3 regions of the Mesorhizobium sp. WSM4807 genome follow, and region 1 is predicted to be linked to each of the others. Evidence: riboswitches for the same ligand, from Rfam matches in the RefSeq annotation. Region 1 holds a riboswitch; each other region holds the start of a gene.
The links. A riboswitch is a leader RNA that binds a small molecule or an ion and turns the genes downstream of it on or off. The one in region 1 is predicted to bind thiamine pyrophosphate.
Positions count from the first base shown of each region.

Region 2: another riboswitch for thiamine pyrophosphate. It lies ahead of thiC (phosphomethylpyrimidine synthase ThiC); the one in region 1 lies ahead of AC0L3N_RS11965 (YkoF family thiamine/hydroxymethylpyrimidine-binding protein).
Region 3: another riboswitch for thiamine pyrophosphate. It lies ahead of thiB (thiamine ABC transporter substrate binding subunit); the one in region 1 lies ahead of AC0L3N_RS11965 (YkoF family thiamine/hydroxymethylpyrimidine-binding protein).

Region 1 covers NZ_JBVVQY010000007.1:200,278-205,812, forward strand. Annotated here, with positions in the region: gene AC0L3N_RS11945 (NAD(P)/FAD-dependent oxidoreductase) at 1-844, opposite strand, end outside; gene AC0L3N_RS11950 (hypothetical protein) at 847-972, opposite strand; gene AC0L3N_RS11955 (aspartate aminotransferase family protein) at 1,117-2,499, shown strand; gene AC0L3N_RS11960 (hypothetical protein) at 2,572-2,790, opposite strand; TPP riboswitch at 2,814-2,926, shown strand; gene AC0L3N_RS11965 (YkoF family thiamine/hydroxymethylpyrimidine-binding protein) at 2,917-3,525, shown strand; gene AC0L3N_RS11970 (MBL fold metallo-hydrolase) at 3,738-4,664, shown strand; gene AC0L3N_RS11975 (alcohol dehydrogenase family protein) at 4,798-5,535, opposite strand, start outside.
Region 2 covers NZ_JBVVQY010000008.1:123,431-128,965, reverse strand. Annotated here, with positions in the region: gene AC0L3N_RS13010 (thiazole synthase) at 1-555, opposite strand, end outside; gene thiS (sulfur carrier protein ThiS) at 557-754, opposite strand; gene thiO (glycine oxidase ThiO) at 723-1,718, opposite strand; gene thiC (phosphomethylpyrimidine synthase ThiC) at 1,715-3,550, opposite strand; TPP riboswitch at 3,654-3,770, opposite strand; gene AC0L3N_RS12990 (hypothetical protein) at 3,953-4,249, opposite strand.
Region 3 covers NZ_JBVVQY010000005.1:307,677-313,211, forward strand. Annotated here, with positions in the region: gene thiQ (thiamine ABC transporter ATP-binding protein) at 1-668, opposite strand, end outside; gene thiP (thiamine/thiamine pyrophosphate ABC transporter permease) at 668-2,287, opposite strand; gene thiB (thiamine ABC transporter substrate binding subunit) at 2,520-3,533, opposite strand; TPP riboswitch at 3,577-3,691, opposite strand; gene AC0L3N_RS09395 (thiamine diphosphokinase) at 3,794-4,438, shown strand; gene AC0L3N_RS09400 (ABC-F family ATP-binding cassette domain-containing protein) at 4,440-5,535, shown strand, end outside.

The sequences.
Region 1 (5,535 bases):
CGAGTTGATCCGTCCATTCGACGTCAGGTCCGAAGCGGGCGACGCCGTCGAGGTCGAGCGTCAGATGGACGCCGAGCCCGCCGGGTTCGGGCACGGGATAGACCAGCCGTGAGAATGGCGCCCGGCCGGCGACCGAAAAGTAATTGCCCTTGGCATAGCGAAGATCTGGCACGAATTGCGGGTCGAGCCCGTCAAGCGAGCTGGCAAGTGCTGTGGCGCCAAGCCCGGCGGCGTTGATGAAGCGGGTGGTGGCGATTTCAAAGTGCTCGCCGCTTGTGCTGTCGACCGTGTCGAGCGCGATGCGCCCGCCCTCGATGCGGCCGCAGACGATGCGGGTGTTGAGGCTGAGCGCCGCCCCGTGCTCCTCGGCGTCGCCCAGCAGCGCAAGCATCAGGGCATGGCTGTCGATGATGCCGGTGGCGGGAGACAAAAGGGCCGCCGTGCACCGCAGCTTGGGCTCCAGCCTGCGCGCCTCTGCTGCGGTCAAGCGCGTCAAATCGCCCGCGCCGCAAGCAGAGGCGTTGGCCAGGATGGAAGCGAGCACCGGCTCCTGTTCGGCATCCGTGGCGACGATGAGCTTGCCGCAGCGCGCATGCGGCACCGCCCGCTCCTGGCAATAACGGTAGAGCTTTTCCCGGCCTGGCAGGCAGAGCTGGGCCTTCAGCGATCCGGCCGGATAGTAGATTCCGGCATGGATGACCTCGGAATTGCGCGAACTGGTCCCGGTGCCGATGGCGTTCTCGGCCTCGAGGATCAGGGTATCCATGCCACGCCGCGCCATCTCTCGCGCGATCGCAAGGCCAATGACGCCGGCGCCGGCGACGATGCAGTCGACATGGTCCACGATCAGGCCACCTCAGCCTTGTTGTTGTGCCTGCTGGTGACCCGTTCGGGGATCAAGTCTTGGCGACGCGCACCGCCGGCTTGGCGCAGGTTCTCGCGTTCCGCAGCCTCGAAGCTGAAATTCTGCATGTCTTCCGTCCATCCGCCAGCCCTTCCGAAATGGCTTGACACCCTTACAAGAAACGGATGCACCAAACAGCATTAATTCAGAGGCCGATGCGCGAGCCGAACGGCGGCAGGACGCACGTCCCGGCATGCAGGACAGGAGCCATCATGGACGCTCGACCGAATTCTCCCGAAGCCCGCGACATCAGCTACCACATGCACGGCTACACCAATGCCCGCAAGCATGAGGAAGCAGGGCCACTCGTCATCGAGAAGGGCGACGGCATCTATGTCGAGGATCTCGCCGGCAACCGCTATATCGAGGCGATGGCCGGACTTTGGAGCGTCGCGGTCGGCTTTTCGGAGAAGCGGCTGGTCGATGCGGCGGTGCGCCAGATGTCCAAGCTGCCTTACTATCACGACTTCGGCTCTAAATCGCATTCGCCGCTGATCGATCTCGCCGAGAAGCTTGTGCAGATGGCGCCAGTGCCGATGAGCAAGGCGTATTTCACCAATTCCGGCTCCGAGGCCAACGATACGGCCATGAAGATGATCTGGTACCGGTCGAATGCGATCGGCCAACCGGCACGCAAGAAGATCATCAGCCGCAATCGCGGCTATCACGGCGTCACCATTGCCGCGGCAAGCCTGACCGGCCTGCCCAACAACCACACTTCCTTCGACCTGCCGATTGCCAATGTGCTGCATACGGCGACGCCGCACCATTGGCGCGATGGGTTGCCAAATGAAAGCGAAGAGCAGTTTTCGAGCCGGCTTGCCGACGACTTGGAAAAGCTGATCCTGGCCGAAGGACCGGAAACCATCGCCGCCTTCTTCGGCGAACCGATCATGGGCGCCGGCGGCGTCATCGTGCCGCCGGCCGGCTATTGGGAGAAGATCCAGGCGGTCCTGTCGAAATACGACATCCTGCTCGTCGCCGACGAGGTGATCTGCGGTTTTGGCCGAACCGGCGAGATGTTCGGCTCGCAGACCTTCGGCATCAGGCCTGATATCATGGTGCTGTCGAAGCAGATTTCTTCGTCCTACCTGCCGATCTCGGCCTTGCTGATCAACGAAAAGGTTTTCGAGCCGATTGCCGACGAAAGCAATCGCATCGGCACCTTCGGCCACGGCTTCACCGGCGGCGGCCATCCCGTTGCGGCGGCGGTCGCGTTCGAGAACCTGAAGCTGATCGAGGAGCGCGACCTTGTCGGCAATGCGCGCAGGGTCGGCGCGCATATGCAGAAGCGGCTGCGCAAGCTCGCTACGCACCCGCTTGTCGGCGAGGTGCGCGGAGTCGGCCTGATCGCGGCGGTCGAACTGGTCGGCGACAAGGCGAACAAGACGCCGTGGGAGACGGTCGGCGCGCTGGGCGGGCTCGTCAACGGTTTCATGCAGCAGAACGGCGTGATATCCCGCAACATGGCCGACGCGCTGGCTTTCTGTCCGCCGCTGATCATCACCGAGCCACAGGTCGATGAGATGATCGACGCGTTCGAAAGATCGCTTGAAGCCGCGGTCAAGCAGATCCCGCAATTGGCGCGCGCGTAACGGCATGATCTCGAGCGACGCAATCGGCGTTATAAGAAAACTGCGAAAAACTTATAACGCCGCAGGAGAGGATCAGGAATCCTTGTTGCAGTCGTGCAGCCAAATCAGAATGGTTTTGCAGATAAACAAAGCCATCACGAAAAACGCCTCGTGAAAGCCGCCGCGTATTGAGCGTTGAAAGCCAGGTACGCTTTGAGCCTTGCTGCGGCATCCAATCTTCCGCCGGGGGAGATCGGCAGCTTTGCCGGCGGCGCCACGATCGGCAATTGCCCCCGGATCGTACTTGAACATCCACCGCGCCGGTGCTACGTCCACCCAATCGACAGGGGCGCTCCGTATTGCCGGGGCTGAGATGGAAGGTGCCAAGCCTTCGGTCCCTCAAGCTGATCTGGGTAATGCCAGCGGAGCGAGGCGACGATGTTTTCAGGTGCACAGATTTCCCTGTATCCGATGTGCGACGATTTCGTCGGCGTCATCCTCAAAGCACTTTCGGCGATGGATTCCTATCGGCCGAATTTCCGCATCGAGACCGACGACATCTCGACGCTGATCGTCGGCCCGCCGGAACAGCTTTTCCCGGCCATGCGCGATCTGTTCGCCTCGGCGGCGGCAAGTGGCGTGCACTGCGTGTTGTCGGCGACGGTGTCGCGCGGCTGCCCCGGCGAGCCCGACGATCCGATCTGCACACCGATTTCCGGCAGCAGTCACGAGCTCTCCCTGGCCGAGCGCATCGGCGCGGCGCGGTCGTATGTTGACGGTGCGAAAAAGCTCGGCCAAGAGGTCGCCGCGCAGTTCTCGCTCTATCCGCTCGGCGAGGGCCATCACATGGACGAGATCTACGGCTGCATCGACTTTCTCAAGACTTCGGGCGTCTTCGACAGGTCGAAGAATTTCTGCACCAAGCTTAGAGGCGATGCCGGACCGGTGTTCGCGACGCTATCGGAAGCCTTCCTTCGCTTCGGCGCGCCGCAAGGCCATGTCGCGCTCGATTTTACCGTGTCGGCGAACAGCCCGAGCCCTTGTTAGGGCGTGCCGATATTCATCCGGCCTGCGAACGGCGGTCTCCTGCGCTTCCGGTACTCACGTATCCAAAAGTACGCTCCGTTCCGGTTCTCGGACCCCACCATTCTCGGCTCGGCGACGACCTCGATCGGCCGGCCCTGATCGCCGCATTCACGGCGGCCTTGTGCAGTGCCGAGCGCCGTTGATATGCTCGCTCATTCAGTCAGCGGGGAAGGATGTTCGATATCTCGCGTCGTGACCTGCCGATCACGTTTGTCGACGCGGCCTGCGCTCAACAGGCCGTCGCTCAACCTTTCCGAAAATACAAGGTTGGCGACATTGAAGTCTTCTCTCTGATTGATGGCATGCGTGACGTTCCGCTGCGGGAGGGTATGGTCAGGAATGTCAGCGTCGAACAGGTCAAGGCGGCGTTGCGTGGTGCCGGTTTTCCCGACAATCAGGCGCCCCTGCGGTTTATCGTCATGGCCGTCAAGCTGCGCGATCAAGTGGTCCTGATCGACTCGGGCACGGGCGGTCATCCGATTTATGGTGAAGGGAACGGCCGGCTATTCGAGAGCATGGCCGCGGCGGGCCTTGACCCCAAGGCAGTCAAGACGATCCTGATCTCCCATCTGCACGGCGACCACATTTATGGTCTCATGAACAATGAGAGCAATGCCCAGGTCTTCCCGGATGCCGACATCGTGGTGCCCGCCGCGGAATTGAAATGGTGGACGCGCCCGGGGGTCGAGTCGATCGATCTCGGACCGACGCGCAAGGGCCTCGCCCAGCGCATTCAGGCCACCGTGGCGACGTGGAAAAACGTCAGGACCTTTGAGGGAGAACCGGAACTCCTGCCCGGCGTGCACGCCGTTCAGGCGCCGGGTCATAGCCCGGGAATGGTCGCGCATCTGGTCACATCGGGCGGCAAACAGTTCCTGATCAGCGCTGACGTGGTCAATCTTGCGCCCCACATTTCAACAAATCCCGAGTGGCAGCTTGCTATCGACCAGGATCCGCAAATGGCCGTCGAAACGCGAAAGAAGATCTTCGATCGCGCGGTCGCCGACAAGATCACCATTTCGGGTACTCACTGGTTGATGCCGAACGTCGGCACGCTGTCCAAGGATGGCAACAGCTACGTATTCGCAGCCGAGGGGTGATATCCCTGCCACACTACCCGTTGCCAACTAGACGACGACGGCTGCCCGTAGCGGACGAACCGGTCGGCGTCTGAGCCAGCTTTTGGCCCATCATGTCGATCGCAGAACTAAGCGAGAGCAATAATCTTGGCTGTCAACGGGTTGCAGCGAGGTCCGAGACAGCATCAGGCACGACAACTAACTTGCCGACAAAATCCTTGGCGATGAAATCCGCCTGGGCGCGGTGGAAATCGGAGAGCTTGTAGACCCCGCCGACCAGCGGCCGGATCTTCTTCTCCTCGATGTAGCGGACGATACGGCGGAAGTCGTGCCGCGTGCCCTGGCTGGACCCGTGCAGCTGCAATTGCTTGAGATACATGGTGCGCAGATCGAGCTGCACGACCGGGCCGGCAATCGCGCCGGCCGTTGTGTAGCGGCCTTCGGGCCGAAGAATGCGCAGCAGATCATTGAAGATCGCGCCGCCGACGAGGTCGGCAACCACGTCGATCGGCTGGCCGCCGGTCGCCGTGTTCACGGCGGCGGGAAGGTCGGCCACGCCACGGGTGATCACTGCCTCGGCGCCGATGTCGAGCACCGCCTGTTCCTTGCCCTTGCCGACGACGGCATAGGGAATGGCGCCGCGCGCCCGCGCCAATTGCACGATGCCGGAGCCGACGCCGCCCGACGCGCCGGTGACCAGCACGCGCTCTCCGGCCATCAATGCGGCGCGTTCCAGCATCTGTTCGCCGGTAAGGTAAGCGCAGCAGAAAGTGGCGAGTTCGACGTCAGTCAGGTCGGTAGCGACGACATGGACATTTTCGGCCGGCACGGCCTGGTACTCGGCATAGCCGCCGTCGCGGCCGTGGCCCATATAGTCGATGTCGGCGAGTGA
Region 2 (5,535 bases), on a different contig from region 1:
ACCGGCATCGACGATGAGCGGAATGTTTGGGAAATGGCCACGAAAGCTTCGCAGGGCATCGGGATTTTGCGGTCCGCGCGCCGAGCCGATCGGCGCGCACCATGGCATCAGCACCTGGCAACCGGCTTCAAGCAGATGCTCGGCAACGACAAGGTCATCGGTCGTATAAGGGAAGACCTCGAAACCTTCGGCGACGAGTAACCTTGCCGCTTCTACCAAGCCGAACACGTCCGGTTGCAGCGTGTCCTGGTTGCCGATCACTTCGAGCTTGATCCAGCTCGTGCCGAACACTTCGCGTGCCATTTTCGCGGTCGTGACCGCTTCCTTGACGGAGTGGCAGCCGGCAGTGTTGGGCAGGATATTTACGCCGAGCGCGCGGATCAGCGACCAGAATTTTTCGCCGGCCCTGCCGCCTGCCATCTCACGTCGCAGCGAGACCGTCACCACCGACGTGCCCGACGCCTTGACCGCATCGGCAAGGATGGAAGGCGAGGGATATTGAGCGGTGCCGAGAAGCAGGCGAGAGGGAAGCGTCGTTCCGAAAAGCTCGAACATGCTAGCCTCCTTGCATCGGTGAGAGGATTTCGATCCGGTCGCCGTCACTCAATCGGAATTCCGCCCGGTTGGCCTTTTGCACGAGGTCGCTGTTGACGGCCGTCGCCAGCCAATCGCCTTCATAGTCAAGCGCGGCAAGCAATTCGGCCAATGTGGTGGCGGCAACCTCATGCGCTTCGCCGTTGACGGTCAGTTTCATGAGCAAGCTCCTTGGTTCTGTCTTGACTGAAAACCAGGTCGGCCGCCTGGCGCGCCATGGCAGGGGCGAGGAGAAAGCCATGGCGATAGAGCCCGTTGATCGCGATGGTTTCTCCGCTCATTTCGACGCGCGGCAGATTGTCGGGAAAGGCTGGACGAACGCCGACACCGGTTTCAACGATCTCGGCCTCGCCAAAGGCCGGATGGAGGGCATAGGCGGCACCCAGAAGCTCCATCATCGAACGCGCCGTGACCGGTCCCCCGGATTGGCTTTCGATCATCGTCGCCCCAACCATGAAATGGTGGTCGGCACGCGGCACCGCATAAAGCGGAAAGCGCGGATGGAGCAGCCTGACCGGGCGCGACAGCGAGATATCAGGTGTGCGCAGGATCAGCATCTCGCCGCGAACGCCGCGCAGCCTGTCATCGGCTGCTGCCATTCCCGTGCAGTCGATCTGACGATCGAATCCGGAGGGGGCGTCGACGCCGAAGCGGAATTCGACGCCCATGGCTGCCAGCCTGTCATGAAGCGCCGCCATCGCCTGGCGCGGGTCGAGATGAGCCTCATCGGGGAATAGCAATCCGCGGCGGAAGCGGCCGGCGAGATCGGATTCCAGGAGCGCAATGTCGTCTTCATCGACACGCCGATGGCCCGACGTACGGCTGGCGAACCGGTCGAGTTCGCCAGTATCGCGCGGCGCGGCCACGACCAGTGTTCCGGCGCGCGTCACCTGACCCGACAGCACCGCATCCCACCAGTCGGCAGCGTCGCGTCCGAGATCCAGCACCGGCTGCTCCGCGCTTTCACTCTCGCACCATGGCGCCAGCATGCCGCCGGCGAACCACGACGCATTGCCGCCAAGGCCATGTCGCATCTCGGCGACTGTGACCGTCGCGCCGCGAGCGGCGAGCTCGAAAGCGGCGGTGAGGCCGGCGACGCCGGCCCCTTTGACCAGCACCCTCATGGTCGCTCATGCGCCTGTGGCATGAGCGGCGCGCCGGTCTCGTCCGCTGGCACATAGAGATCCCCACCTTCGCGGTATTTCGCCGCCATCGCTGCCATGCCCTCTTTCTGTGCCTCGGCGCGGATGTCGTGAGAAATTCGCATGGAGCAGAATTTCGGGCCGCACATCGAGCAGAAATGCGCCAGCTTGTGCGCCTCCTTGGGCAGGGTCTGGTCGTGGAAGGAGCGCGCCGTTTCGGGATCGAGCGACAGGTTGAATTGGTCTTCCCAGCGGAACTCGAAACGCGCGCGGGAGAGGGCATCATCCCTGACTTTCGCCGCTGGATGCCCCTTCGCCAGGTCGGCGGCATGGGCAGCTATCTTGTAGGTGATCACGCCAATCTTGACATCGTTGCGATCTGGAAGGCCGAGATGCTCCTTCGGCGTGACATAGCAGAGCATGGCGGTGCCGAACCAGCCGATCATCGCCGCCCCGATGCCAGAGGTGATGTGGTCGTAGCCCGGCGCGATGTCGGTGGTCAGCGGGCCAAGTGTATAGAACGGCGCCTCGCCACAGACGGCGAGCTGCTTGTCCATGTTCTCCTTGATCTTGTGCATCGGCACGTGGCCGGGCCCCTCGATCATTACCTGGCAATCCTTCGCCCAGGCGATCTTCGTCAGCTCGCCCAGCGTTTCCAGTTCGGCGAATTGCGCAGCATCATTGGCGTCGGCGATAGAACCGGGTCGAAGGCCGTCGCCGAGCGAGAACGACACGTCATAGGCGCGGCAGATGTCGCAGATTTCGGCGAAATGCTCGTAAAGGAAGCTTTCCCGGTGATGGTGCAGGCACCATTTGGCCATGATCGAGCCACCGCGCGAGACTATGCCCGTGACCCGGTCGACGGTCAGTGGGATGTAGTGCAGCCGCACGCCGGCGTGGATGGTGAAATAGTCGACGCCCTGCTCGGCCTGTTCGATCAGCGTGTCGCGGTACACCTCCCAGGTCAGGTCCTCGGCGATGCCGCCGACCTTCTCAAGCGCCTGGTAAAGCGGCACCGTGCCGATCGGCACCGGCGCGTTGCGCACGACCCAGTCCCGGATGTTATGGATGTTGCGGCCGGTTGACAGGTCCATCACCGTGTCGGCGCCCCAGCGGATCGCCCACACCATTTTTTCGACCTCTTCGGCCATGGAGGAGGTGACCGCCGAGTTGCCGATATTGGCGTTGATTTTTACCAGGAAATTGCGGCCGATGATCATCGGCTCGCTCTCGGGATGATTGATGTTGGCGGGAATGATCGCCCGCCCGCGCGCCACCTCCTCGCGCACGAACTCCGGTGTGACGAAATCGGGGATCGCCGCGCCGAAGGCTTCGCCGTCGCGGTCGAGCTTGCCGCGCAGGATCTCGCGACCAAGGTTTTCGCGGATGGCCACGAACTCCATTTCTGGCGTGATGATGCCGGCGCGCGCATAGGCAAGCTGGGTCACCGCCTTGCCCTGCTTGGCCCTGAGCGGCCGGTTGCGAATGGGAAATTCCGGCGTCAGGCGCTCGCCAGCGGCGAACCCGTTGTCCTCCGGTCGGATATGGCGCCCGTCATAGGCTTCGACATCGTCGCGCGCCTTAATCCATTCGTGGCGAAGCCGGGCGAGGCCCTTTTCGATGCAGGTTTCGACAGTCGGGTCTGTATAGGGTCCCGACGGATCGTAGACGGTGACGGGCGGTTCGCCCGCCGTCGGATGGACGGCGATTTCGCGCATCGGCACCCTGATCTGCGGGTGGATGGCACCGGGCTTGTGGATTTTCCGCGAGGCGGGCAGTGGTCCCGTCGACACGGCGGGGGTGAGGGCATTCATCTTGAGGCTCCTTTGCGCATGCATTGGAGACCCAGTTCTGTGCCGGAAGGATGAAAAGACGCTTTGGTTGACCTGCCGAAACAGGACCTCGGGCGTGAACTCCCGCAAAGCGCTTGCACCGTCCCTACGCCAGTATGAACTGGATCAGGTTCAACGGGTCACTGCGCCGCGAAAGCCAACAGTATCTCAGCCCCTTGCCGGGACTCCCCTGGTGAATGCCTCAGGTTGAACGGGCCGATGCTATCTTGTCAAGCGCATTTGGCCCGCGGCGAGCCCGCGGCGGTGATCGGCGGCCGGTCAAACCCGAGGGACGCTCGCGCATGTCTCGGCGACAAATCACGCTCCGGAAACCAAGGGGCTGATCAAGGGGGACCGCCATACTGTCGGCCTAAAGATCAATCCTTACGATGACCACACCTTCAAATCGGCGCCAAAGGTATGCGCGTAGATCGCCTCGATCCGCCCTGCCTTGTCATTGGTCAGCGCGGCGAATTCCTTTTCGCGGGCGCGGCTCGACAGGTGACCACCGATGAGCCGCTCAAGGATCGATAAATCTGTTGCCGGAATTGATCGTAGCGCTGCAGAAAAGCGGCTCCCCCTGGAAAGCCCCGTTCGATCCTTCGCTGAACGAGGCATAGAGGAATTCGGCGTGCGAGTTGCTTCGAAGAATGGGTAGAAATCCCCGGTGTCATTCAGCACCCGAACGTTGAATTGCGGCGTCGGTCACCCATTCGACCAATGGCAGTAGGCGCTGCGAATAGCTTAGAGCACGCGCCTGTACTCGACGATCTGTCCAGTATCGCGGCCGAGACAGGGAACACCACTCCCGGCGGGTTGAAGCGGCGCATGGCAAGCACGTGGTGGATCAGGTTGCAGTGAATGCGGCCGTTACCGTCCCCGAAAAAAGATGGATGTAGACAAGGCCGAAGGCGAGGATCGCGGCGGCGATGACAGCGTCAACTTTTTTGCGATGGGCCTTGATCGAGCGCAACTCCAGAAACAACTTTCCTAGATTTGAGGCGTTGCAAGGCAAAACACTGACGGCGCTAATCGTCGACCAAGCTGATCCGAGCAGGTGACGCCATGGTCAGCCAGCGCTCTAGCCGACCTTAAGGTCGTGTCCCACCGCGTGGTGTAGGTCGGCGGTAGCGAAGCCGCTCGCGAGCGCGCCCTCAACAGCGCTGTAGCGAGCGAGCGGCGTAGCGGCGGTCATCGATGTTCTTCGGTAGGGTTGGGTAGCTGACACAACCTGATTCGAAGGAACCACCGATGACCAAGCCCCAAACCTTTTCCGACCGGCTCCGTTCCAAAAAAGGGGGCGGCATTGCTGCCTCCCTTTGAGATTGGTGAGAGGCGCAGACCTTAGAAACCCGTACCACCCATGCCGCCGCCGCGATGCAGCCCTGAAAGTGTCGAGCGAATCGATGGTGTTCGGAAGCTCGACCCACAGGATGAATCCACCCTGCGGATCGGTAACCTTTGTGCCTTCCGCGACCGCCAGCGCGCTTCGTCGCACCGTAGAGAGCGAGTGTGAGGCGCTGAGCATCTAGTCGCGCCCGAGACGTGCCGAGCTTTTGCGTGGAGCCATGCGGGATGTCTCCTGTAGCATTATCTCCCGCAACCAGAGGCTTGCCCGTTCATTGGAATGTATCTCTATCCACAGGGTGGATGCATCCATTGAAACAAACGATTTTATCAAATCGTCCGGAATCTCGCATTGACAGCACCTCACACGCCCTGATCGCCCGCTACCCTTATCGTGTGACGACTGCGAAAAAAGAGCCACGAAAGGTGAAATTTCCATGAGCTCAGACGTGCGATGGAAGTTGCCTCTGGAAAATGAGTTGCAGTTGGATGCCTACGCCGCAGACCAACCGGAACTCCTCAGGTCTCTTTAATCCGATTGCTGTTGGTGAGTGGCACAAGCCTGGTCAGGACGATTTTCGCGACGTGACTGGCAGAGGTATGGCGCCGCACCCACGTCA
Region 3 (5,535 bases), on a different contig from region 1:
ACAGTCCCGGTTGCGGCAACCGTGCCATTGTCCAGGAACACCATGTCCTGGCCGATACGGTGGGCATCCTCCGGCTGATGCGTGACGAACAGCACCGTCATGCGCCGCTCCGCATGGACGCCGGCTACCAGATCGAGCATGTCGTCGCGCAAGGCTGGTCCGAGCGAGGCGAACGGTTCGTCGAGCAAGAGCACCGGCCGGTCGCGCACCAGGACGCGGGCGAGCGCGACGCGCTGCCGCTCGCCACCGGAGAGTTCGCGCGGCAGGCGCTGTTGCTTGCCGGCAAGGCCGACGCGCTTGAGCGCCCCGGCGATTGCAGCGTGGTCGCCCTCGGCCAGCCTGAGCGACGGCGAGCGGCCAAGGCCGACATTTCGTTCGACCGAAAGATGGGCAAAGAGATTGTTTTCCTGGAACACCATCGACACTGGCCGCGCCGACGGCGGTTTGGCGCCGACATCGGCGCCGCCGATCAGCACGCGGCCCGATCGCGGCGTCTCGAAGCCGGCCACCAGATTGAGCAGCGTCGATTTTCCCGAACCGCTCGGCCCCATGATCGCGGTGATCTTCGAGGCGGCGAACTCGACATCGAATAAAAACGGCGCTTCGCGATAGCTGAACGAGACCTTTTCCAGCCGCACAGCCGTACCGCTTTCCGCGCTGTTGAGCATCATGATTTTTCTCCCTGCCCCAGCCAGTCAGCGGCCAAGACAAGCGCAAGACAAACCAGGCCGAGCAGCAACGCCAGGCCTGCCGCGTCCATCGTGCGGTAGCTGCCCATGCGCGCCAGCAAGAGGTAAGGCAGTGTCTGCAGGGAGTCGCTGCCGAACAGGGCAATGACGCCGAGATCGCCGAGCGACAAAGCCATGGCGAACGCGAAACCGGTGGCGAGCGGCCGCCGCAGCGACGGCCAGTCGACCAGCCGGAACCGGTTCCAGCCCGAAATGCCAAGCAGCAAACAGAGCCGTTCGTGGCGTTCGCTCGCCGCATCATAGCCGGGGCGAATGGCGCGGATGGCAAACGGCATCGCCATTACCGCATTGACGGTGACGACCATGACAGGGGCGATGGCAAAGACGTCGCTGACAGTACGCAGGAGCAGGAACCAGCCGGCGCCGATGACGATGGGCGGCACGACGAGGACGAAGCCGGCGCCGGTATCGGTGGCGTATTCGAGCAGCGTCCTGGCGCCGACGCGACGCCTCAAGGCCAGCGCCCGTCGTGCCATGACGAGCGACAGCGACAGCGCCACTGAAAGCAGCGCCGCCAGCAGGGCGAGCACGGCGCTGGTCAGCGTCGCCTGCCGCACCGCGATCTCGCCCGCCAGCCGGCCGAGATCGGCGCCAAGGCCTGACGTCACCATGGCAGCCATCGGCCCGGCGACGAACAGCAATGCGAGAGCGATCAATGCTGTATTCAGCACGGTCTCGGCCGGGCCGGCCGAAAGATAGCGGCGCGGTGCCACCGGCAGGTTGGCGTCGCCGACGATGTTGGCGCCAAGCCGCATCAATGCCAGCACCACGACGAAGGTCAGCGCGATCTGCAGCAGTGTCAGCGTCACCGCGCGGGCAGGATCGAAATCGAAACGCAGTGCCTGGTAGATGGCGACCTCCAACGTCGTCGCACGCGGCCCGCCGCCCAGCGTGAGCACGATGGTAAAGGATGTGATGCAGAGCATGAAGACAAGCCCGGCGACGCCCGGCAGCGCCGCACGCAGCGTCGGCCATTCAATCAGCCGGAAGGCGGGTCTGGCGCCCATGCCGAGCTGGCTCGCCAACCGCCACTGGTCGGCCGGCACTGTCGTCAGCGCTTCAAGGAACAGCCGCGTGGCCAGCGGCAGATTGAAGAAGACATGGGCGATGAGGATGCCGGACAGGCCGTATATGCCCGGCCAGCCCTGACTGGCAATCGCGGTGAGCACGCCGGCGAAATAGCCGGCACGGCCATAGAGAGCCAGAATGCCGAGTGCGGCGACGATGGCCGGCAGCGCAAGCGGCACGGCGAAGAGCTGCAGGATCAGGCCGCGACCAAAGAAGCGCGGGTGCCGCGACAGCGCCCGCGCAACGAACAGCGCCGGCACGACGGAAAGCAGTGTCGACAGCAAAGCCTGCCACAGCGTGAAACGGGCGACGCGGAAGAGGTAGGAATCGAAGGCCGACATGGCGCCGGACGGGTCGCGGGCGCCTTCGACGATGAGCCCGGCGAACGCTCCGCCGACCAGCAGCGCAACAGCGGCAAGCGCGATGGTGCCCGCGGTGACGCGGGGATCGGCAGGATATCCGGTATGCATGCCGCCTTGCCTAGTTCAACGATCGTCGAAGCAGAAAATATGGTTGAGGTCGAGTTCCCGCCCACCCCCCTCTGTGCTGCCGGACATCCCCCTCAAGTAGGGAGATTGGCAGCTTCACCCTCGCCTCGATTGGCGAAAGCGGAAGTGACATCGATCTCCCCCCTTGCGGGGGAGATGGCCGGCAGGACAGAGGGGGGTGGCGTGGAGCGAACACCATGCAGAAATCTAAGTCCTATTTGCTCATCACCGACAGCCATTCGTCGACCCAGGCCTTGCGGTTGGCGGCGACCACTTCCGGGCTGAAAAGCAAAGTCTTGGTCGGCTTGACGAGCTTGTCGAAAGCCGGATTGAGCGGCTTGTCGGTCTTGCCGGCCGGGAACATCCAGTTGGTCTCGGGGATGACATCCTGGAATTTCGGTCCGGTCATGAAAGTCAGGAACTGTTTCGCCAATGGGTTCTTCGCGCCTGACGTGGTGATGCCGGCAACCTCGATTTGCAGATACGCGCCCTCCTCGAAGGACGCCGCCTGATAGCGTTCGGTGTTTTCGGCGACCATATGATAGGCCGGCGACGTGGTATAGGACAGCACCATCGGCGCCTCACCCTTGGTGAACAGGCCATAGGCCTCGCTCCAGCCCGGCGTCACGGTGAGCACCTTTGCCCTAAGCCTGGCCCAGGCTTCCGGCGCCTTGTCACCATAAACCGACCTCACCCACAACAACAAGCCGAGACCGGGCGTCGAGGTGCGCGGATCCTGGATGACGATCTTCTCATCGGCATTGCCCTCGACCAATTCCTTCAGGCTCTTCGGCGGCGTCTTCAGCTTTTCGGTGTCGTAGACGACGGCGAAATAGCCATAGTCGAACGGCACGAAAACATCGTCGCTCCAGCCGCCCGGCACATTGACATCGATGGCGGCACCATGCGGCGAAAACAGGCCGGTGGCCTTGGCTTCCGCAGTCAGATTGGTGTCGAGGCCGAGCACGATGTCGGCCTTGGTCGCGGCCCCTTCCAGCTTGACGCGGTTGAGCAGGGCGACGCCGTCGGCGACCGCGACGAATTCGAGAGTACAGCCGCATTCGGCCTCGAAGGCCTTCTTCACCGCGGGGCCTGGACCCCAGTCGGCGGTGAAGCTCTCATAGGTATAGACCGTGAGTTTTTCCTGCGCGGATGCCGGCCCGATGCCGGCGGGAACAGTCACCGCAAGCAGCACTGCCGAAACTAGAGTGTATAAAAACGTGCGCATCGGCGCCTCCTTCGTTCGCGTTGAAAGGAATTGAGGCGTCGGGCTGTCCGAAACGTCTAATCCCTCCGCCGGTACAAACCGGATCAGGTTCAGCGGGTTGGCATGGTCGCCTCTCAGCTGGTTCGCGAAGATCGCGTCCAGCACCCCGTTAGAGCGTTTCGACACATAGGCCCGGCCCAGTTGCGGCGCAAGCGGAAGTTTGCCAGGCATCTGGAACGCGGCCTTCCGTTTGGCAAGCAGGGCTGGTAAGGGCCACGCATATGAGCAAATTCACCATCCTGCTTGGCGGCGATCTAATCCGCACGCCGCTGCTCGACCGCCAGGTCGAAGGCTCCCGTGTCATCGCCGCCGACGCCGGCATGAGCCATGCCCGGACGCTGAACCTGACGCCGGAACTCTGGGTCGGCGACTTCGATTCGGTGCCGGCGGACTTGCCGGACGAGCTGGCCGCCGTGCCCCGCCAGGTGTTTCCGGCAGAAAAGGACAAGACCGACGGCGAACTGGCTATCGCCGCCGCGCTCGAACGCGGCGCGACCAGTCTCGTGCTCGCCGGCGCGTTCGGCGGCAAGCGCACCGACCACGCCTTCCTGCACCTGGCGCTCAGTGTCCGACTGGCCGAGGCAGGGACGGAGGTGCTTTTGACCAGCGGCGCACAGGAAGGCACTCCCTTGCTTCGCGGAAAGGCCGGCTTCGACTACGCCGATGGCACGCTGTTTTCGATTCTCGGCTTTTCCGACCTTACCGGCCTGACCGTGACCGGCGCCAAATGGCCGCTGAACCATATCGAGATGGCGTTCGGTTCGTCGCTGACCATTTCCAACGAGGTCAAGGGCCGGCTGGAAATTGCGCTGGGCAGTGGCCGCGCGCTGTTGCTCGCCCACCCATTCCCCTTACCTGGAAGCTGACATGGCGCCGCCACTTCTCAATCTCGACGGCATAAGACTGACCTTCGGTGGCACGCCGCTGCTCGACGGGGCGGAACTGACGGCGTCGGCGGGCGACAAGATCGCTTTGGTCGGCCGCAACGGCTCGGGCAAGTCGACGTTGCTCAAGATCGCTGCGGGATTGATAGAGCCGCAGGACGGCGAGGTGTTCCGCCAGCCCTCGGCGACAGTGCGCTACCTGCCGCAAATGCCCGACTTGGATGGTTTCGCCAGCGTCCGCGCCTATGTCGAGGCGGGGCTCGGACCCGCCGACGATCCCTACCGCGCCACCTATCTGATGGAGCATCTCGGCCTGTCCGGCGACGAGCGGCCGAACGATCTCTCCGGCGGCGAGGCGCGCCGTGCCGCCCTTGCCCGCGTCATGGCGCCGGAGCCCGACATTCTCCTCCTCGATGAGCCGACCAACCATCTCGACCTGTCGGTCATCGAATGGCTGGAGGAGGAGCTCGCCCGCACCTCTTCGGCGCTGATCGTCATCTCGCACGACCGCCGCTTCCTCGAGCGCGTGTCGCGCGCCACCGTCTGGCTCGATCGCGGCCAGACCCGCACGCTGGACAAGGGCTTTGGCCATTTCGAGGAATGGCGCGACACCGTTCTGGAAGAAGAAGAACGCGAGCAGCACAAGCTTGGCCGCCAGATCGTGCGCGAGGAGCACTGGCTGCGCTACGGCGTGACTGCAAGGCGCAAGCGCAACATGCGCCGGCTCGGCGAACTGCAGACCATGCGCCAGCGCTTTCGTGGCCATCGCGGCGCCGAGGGTGCGGCGACCATGGTGGCCAGCGACGCCGCCGAATCCGGCAAGCTGGTGATCGAGGCCAAGACCATCGAGAAGAGCTTTGGCGACCTCTCTGTGGTCAAGGGCTTCTCGACCCGCATCCAGCGCGGCGACCGCGTCGGCCTGGTCGGCCCGAACGGTGCCGGCAAGACGACACTGCTGAAGATGCTGACCGGCGAATTGAAGCCGGACTCAGGCACGGTGCGGCTCGGCACCAATCTGGAGATCGCCACGCTCGACCAGAAACGCGACGCGGTCGATCCGCAAGAGACACTGGCGCAAT